DNA from 2 places in the Lactobacillus taiwanensis genome. Region 2 is predicted to be linked to the other one. Evidence: predicted binding sites of a transcription regulator. Region 2 holds the regulator's gene; the other holds the start of a gene.
The links. The regulator LexA, encoded in region 2, represses DNA repair genes until DNA is damaged. The targets are predictions, from matches to a motif close to CNAACANNTGTTNG.
Positions count from the first base shown of each region.

Region 1: xerS (tyrosine recombinase XerS) is a predicted target of LexA. The motif match lies at 1,634-1,647, and genes of this name have one in related genera.

Region 1 covers NZ_CP059276.1:965,479-968,911, reverse strand. Annotated here, with positions in the region: gene H1A07_RS04630 (YoaK family protein) at 1-350, shown strand, start outside; gene xerS (tyrosine recombinase XerS) at 1,662-2,732, shown strand; gene H1A07_RS04620 (hypothetical protein) at 2,908-3,433, opposite strand, start outside.
Region 2 covers NZ_CP059276.1:752,462-755,894, reverse strand. Annotated here, with positions in the region: gene H1A07_RS03635 (ABC transporter ATP-binding protein) at 1-729, opposite strand, end outside; gene H1A07_RS03630 (YneF family protein) at 805-1,026, opposite strand; gene H1A07_RS03625 (DUF896 domain-containing protein) at 1,099-1,347, opposite strand; gene lexA (transcriptional repressor LexA) at 1,485-2,108, shown strand; gene H1A07_RS03615 (uracil-DNA glycosylase) at 2,142-2,789, opposite strand; gene H1A07_RS03610 (bis(5'-nucleosyl)-tetraphosphatase) at 2,773-3,204, opposite strand; gene lepB (signal peptidase I) at 3,384-3,433, shown strand, end outside.

The sequences.
Region 1 (3,433 bases), 210 kb from region 2:
ACTATGTGGTTCCAGTAATTGCTTTTGGCTTAGCTGTTCAAAATGCATCCTTTAGTAAAATTGAAGGTATGGGCTATAATAATGCATTTACAACCGGTAATTTAAAAAAATCTGTAGTTGCTTGGAGCGCATATTTCTTTGGTGAGGATAAATCTCAGCATAACGCAGCCGTTAACTATATGTTCTTAGTAATTGCTTTCGCCTTTGGAGCAATTGTATCTGCATTACTACAGAAGATTTTTGTTTTAAAAACGATTTGGTTTGCAGTTTTACTTTTGGGAGTAATTAATATTATTTATACATTTTCATTAAGTAAACGAAAGAAATTTAAATTTTTAGAAAATAAATAAATTTAATGAAGTTTTGAGTGAAAGTTTAACTCTCAAAACTTTTTTTATTATGAGCGAAGTATTATGAATTGAGAGGTTATGACTTCGCATATACTTCGTGTAATATATATTATGTAAAGTAATGTGCAAAAATGAAGAGAATAAACTACCAAGATACTTAACCATCATCAGTTTAACTTAAATACCGATATTATTAATTTTATTTCTTACAAACGGTTTGATCTATATTTATTTTTTAATACACTGAAGTATTTTTATAAATCATAATTTAAAATTTTGATTTTGTTCAGTCTAATTATTATAGATTATTTTTTAAATTTATTTTTACCGAGTATGATAATTTCTCTATCAATAATTACATGCTGAGACGGCCATTCTACAGCTTCCAAATCATTTATTGATTAATAATAGTTAATAATTAAACGACAATATCACATAATATTCCATAAGTTTATTATCACTAAATTTAGTTATCTAAATAGCTTATATAATTCCTGGACGTATTAAATCCATTTAACTTAACTAAAGTCAAAAAGCACAATAGCTAACAATTAATTACCTAGATTGATGATAAAATATCTTAGTAAACATCAGATAATCCTATTTTAGATAAAGGGTAAATGCTGATATTAATAAACCACCAATACAAACAAAGTCCATAAAATCTACATTTTACTACTAGAAATAAGAGTAATTCCATTAATAGTACCTTTCATTAAAACAATAATTTTACTGATAGGTATACACTTATACTATTGAAATTATAGCTTTTTAAGCTATATGTCTTTTACTTTTAAAAGTTAAATTTCATAAATAATTATATAAAATCAGAAATTTTACGTAAGCTATGATCTATCCTGAATAAATTTTTACCAATCTATTATTGCAATTTGCGAATTAATTTATTACAGCAAATTATTGTCAAATTGAAAAAATACACTTTTATTATGGCTCTCCTTCTCTGATAAGAGAATAAAAACAAGCTAAAGTCTTGTGTATAACCAAAACTAAACTAATTTTACTTTTTATATTCGCACAGTACATAAAAAAGTATTAAATCATCAATGATTATTATATATTGTTTAATTATATAGTTATTTAATACTTTTAAACTTATTTTTGAGAAATTTATCTTAAAATCTTCATAGACCAATGATAAAACCTTACTAAGAATCATTTTTCAGTATTTATCTACCGACGACACATACTCCGTCCCCCTCTCTCCTACTTTGCCAAGATTAGGGGATAATAGCAAAGAATTGGCAAATAAGATATAATATATACAAACCTACGTTCGAGGAGACCGAAAAATTGGAAACTAATAGATACCTATCTCTTATTAATCAAGAATTAGAAAATATGCCAAAATTTGTAAAAGAATATAATCTTGGTACTACTCATTCGTTAACTACAACATATCAATATTTAACTGAACTTCGACGTTTTTTTGATTGGTTAAGAGAAAGTAGGATTTCTACAGTTTCTTCCAACAAGGAAATAAGTGTGTCCACTTTAGAAAATTTACAGCGAAACGATGTTATGCTTTATATTCATCACCTAAAGCATATGAAAAATCAACAAGGAAGACTAAACTCTCCTACTACTATTAATAGATCTATCAATGCGTTGCGTTCTCTCTATAAGTTTTTGACAATTACGTCTGATAATAACCAGGGCGAGCCATATTTTGATCGTAATGTAATGTTAAAAATAAACTCACTAAATGATACTAAAACTCTAAACTATCGAGCTCATGTTCTAGAATCACATATGTATATGGGGGATTTAAAGTTTAAGTTTTTAGACTTTATCGAAAATGAGTATGAACACAAATGTAATAAACAATCATTACCTTCTTTTAAAAAAAATCATGAACGTGATATGGCAATAATTGCACTGATTCTAGGAACAGGTATTAGAGTTTCTGAATGTGTTGGCGTAAATATACGTAATATCAATCTTAAAGATGCTATGCTTGACGTAATACGAAAAGGCGGCCAAAAAGATAGTGTTCCTATTGCTGATTGGACTATTCCTTATTTGAAAAAATATAAAGAAATACGTGCTGATCGTTACCGCGCTGAAAAAGCGGATGTAGCTTTCTTTTTAACTAGATGGCATGGAAAAACTAGACGGATGACAACGAATGCCGTTGAAAAGATGGTCAATAAGTATTCAGCTGCTTTTGGAAAACCTCTTACTCCGCATAAACTGCGACACACACTAGCTAGTGAATTATACGAAGTAACCAAAGACCAAGTTTTAGTAGCACAGCAATTGGGGCAAAAAGGAACAACGGCTACCGACCTATATACTCATGTCGATCAGAAAAAACAGAAAGCTGCTCTAAATAAAATTAATAAGTATAACCTATCTGATTAATTTAACTATAATAATAGAAATAAATAGTTTAATTGAACGAAATCGAATATTGCTAATCTTTTCCTTAAATTAATGCGAAATTCTATAAAAAAAGAAAATTAAAAAAGCTTTGAAATTATCCAAAATGTAGTAACCCACAAAAATTGGAATTTCAAAGCCTTTTTATTACTAAATACTAATGACTCTGACTAGATGAAGCTTGTTGATTATTCTGTGCTTGTCCTTGGTGTTGGTTGTTATTGGTATGTGACTCATTATGTTGTGGTTGTTGGTTAGATTCTTTATTGTCTGATGACTGCGCTGGTGTACTACTTTGACTTTGACTCTGACTCTGAGATTCTTGTTTTTCATCTTTATGTTCTTCAGATTTACTGCTCTGCGTCGAACTAGATTGCTGACTACTTGAGCTTGAACTAGATGATTGACTAGACTGACTATTCTCTTTTGCTGTGTCAATATTAATATCAAAACTATCATCAGCTTTTGGATGATATACTCGATGACTCTTCTTTGAAGTCTTAGATTTTAATGCACTTGGGGTACTTACCTTTATAGCATTAATTTGAGTGTATGTACCTTCTTGAGAAATGTCGTAACCAGCGTAAGCAAAGTGAAGATAGAATGTAAAGCTGGTTAAGACTAAATGTCCACCTTTCTCTTTTAAGGTATACTCAACCTTTAATTGTTTAAGAGCACCTTCA
Region 2 (3,433 bases):
CATTGAGTCCCACTTAAAAACTTTCTTATTGATTTGAATTGTTTCATCTACCATCTTATTGAAAGCAGCAGAATCTTGTTTACTTTCACCAAATGCCTTTAATACTTTAATTCCAGAAACTGATTCTTGCGTCTTATTATTAAGCCGAGAAAAGGCCGCTTGGGACTTATCAAAACTATAGTGAAGCTTATCGCCTAATTTCCAGGCACCTAAAGCTAAAAATGGAAGTGGCAAGAGAGCGACAATTGTCAAACGAAAATCAGTAAAAATAATCATAGCAATCATTGTTGTCCCACCAGTTACTAAAGAATCAACTAAAGTTAAGACACCGTCCCCCGCAACATTTTGAATTGAATTAATATCATTAGTAGCATGTGCCATTAAGTCACCAGTTCGGTGTCTTTGATAAAAAGTTCGATCCATTATCATAAAATGGCTAAATAAACGCGATCGCATCTGTCTTTCTAGTTCAGCTGCTCCGCCCCAAATTTGCTTACGCCAGAAATAACGCAAAAGATACAAAACAATTGCTGCAGCAATCACAGCTAAAATTAGTGCGCCATATTCAGCCCAACTAATTGATCCCTTATCAAGTTGATCTGCCATTAACCCTAGAATCCTAGGTGGTACTAAATTAGCAATTGAAGTTAATGCTAAAAAAGTTATTCCAATAATATAGCGCTTTTTTTCTTGCTTAAAAAACCATCCTAATTTACTAAAAATGTTCATATTTCACCTCACATATATACAAAAAGACAGAGGAGTAATTCCTCTGTCTAAACCAAATATTAGTAAAGTAAGCTACTATTTTTTTTGTTGATGCTTCATCATGTTCATAACTTGATTGAGCTTCTTAGCGGATGGTTTTTGACCCATTTGCGCCATCATAGCTGCGATCATATCTTCACTAATAGGAGGATTGTCTTGGAAATACTTCTTCATATATGCACGAGCACCATAAAATCCGCCAACAAGACCGATCAATAATGCGATAATAATAAGAAAAATTGCTAATCCTAAATTCATTTCCCAAAAACCTCCGAAAATTAATGTACTTTTTCAGCATACCAAAAAAATAGTCTTTTTTAAAGTGGAAAATTAATCTTTTCTTAATCCTTTGCGACGTTGAGCTTCTTTTGCTTTTTCTGATGTAACTTCTTTACCATCTTTATCAATCACAACCGTATCTTCAAGTTGTTGTCTAAATCCTGCACGGAAGTTTTCAAGAAAAGCAGATCTTAACTTCTTACGTTCCTCTAATTCGTCAGGAGTTAGTTCACGTTCTCTACTAATCTTAGTTAATTCATTAATCCGCTTAATTAATTTTTCTTCTTCTTTTTTATCCATAATAAACACCTCACTAAACAATGTTAGTTTACCTTAATTATACCAATAAAAAAAGACTCAACTGTCAAGAACGCCTGTTTGCCGAACAAATCTTTTTTTGTTAAAATATTAGTAAGTAACTAAATGGAGAAAAAATTATGACTGAACCACATGCAAATAAACAATTAGAAATTTTACGTTTTATTTACGACACTGTTGAAGAGCGTGCTTTTCCACCTACAGTTAGAGAAATTTGTAGTGCTGTTGATCTTTCTTCTACTTCAACAGTACATGGCCATTTAGCCCGCCTAGAAAAGAAAGGCTATATCTTAAAAGACGCCACTAAACCTAGAGCAATCGAAGTTACAGAAAAGGGCCGTGAAGTTCTAGGAATTAAGCCCAAGGATATCCCAATAGTTGGTGTAGTGACTGCTGGTCAACCAATTTTAGCGGTTCAAGATATTGATGAGTACTTCCCTCTCCCACCTGATCTTGAAAACGATGCTGGAGAACTCTTCATGTTACGTGTTCATGGAGAATCTATGATTAATGCTGGTATTCTTAATGGTGACCACGTTATTGTTCGTAAACAATCTAGTGCAAATAATGGTGAAATCGTTGTTGCAATGACAGAAGATAATGAGGCAACTGTCAAGAGATTTTTCAAAGAAGACGGCTATTATCGATTACAACCGGAAAATGATACAATGGATCCAATTATTTTACCTGTGGTTCAAATTTTGGGTAAGGTTGTAGGCTTATATCGTAATAATATCGACTAAAAAACTGGTATGGATTTTTTCCTACCAGTTTTTTTAATTCTCTGTTTTTAATAATGGCTTTATATTTAACCAATCCTGAGTAATAGTTTCAGCCAGTTTTCGATTATAAAATACTGCAGCTGGATGATATTGTGGAATAATAGTATATTTTTCTTTTGACCAAACATAACCATCTTTTGCATCATTTAACTTTAAAATTGGGGTATTTTTTATAATCTTTCCATGCACCTTGCTAATTTCATATTTATTTCCTAACAACCTATTTAAAGCCGTCGTCCCAACTGTAATAATTATCTTTGGCTGAGCATAATTAATTTCATAATCTAACAGGGGTGCATGAGCTAGAATTTCTTTCTTCGTTGGTTTCCGATTTGGATACTTTGCTACTTCTTTATTTTCTTTTTTACTGAAAACTTTCTTAACACTATATGGACGACTTCTTACTGCACTTGTAATATAAACGTCTTCTCGTTTAAGTCCAATCGAAGCCAGAGACTTCATTAGTTCTTTCCCAGAAGCACCATGAAAAGGAATCAAAGACTCTATTTCTTCTCTTCCTGGGGCTTCTCCTACAATCATCAATTTTGGATGAACAGGGCCAGCTCCAAAATTAATTCCTTCCAGTTTCATTCCTTTTGCTCGATCTTTAACTTCTTCTAATAACTTATCTGGATATCTCATTTTTTTCAATATATTCCTGTGCCTTTTTCAAGAGTTCATTTAATTCCTCATAATGTAAACAAGTACTGGCTTCCTCCAAACTTGACCACTTAGAAGCACCAATTTCGCTCTCTTGTAATTTAATCTTTTGATTCGAATTAAATTTACTCAAAAAAAACGTAACCGTCTTTACGCGATCTTTTGCAATTTTATAAGTAATACTTTCTTTGAAATTAAAATCAAAGTCTGGTTTTAAACCTACTTCTTCATATACTTCTCTTTGAGCAGCCTGTATTTCATTCTCACCTTCTTCAAGATGTCCTTTAGGAAATCCCCAAGTTTTATTAAGCTTACTCTGAGCTAGCAAAAATTCTATTTTTCCATTATTAAGTCTGTATATAATGCTTCCAGCTGAATATTCATGGATGTCTTTCATAACCCTTCACACTCCTACTTTTTTATTATAAGCTAAATTTGATTTTATAGCTCTTTTTACATCTACTTTCTAACTTGAAAAATAAGGTAGAAATTATTACTTCTATTTTTGTTTAATCGACAAAATCTCTATTTAAGGTTAAACTTTATGTTGAAATAGAAAAAATTAAGGTGGAAAAATTGAAAAAACAAGAACAAGCTGAAAGTTGGGGTCAATGGATTCTCCAGGT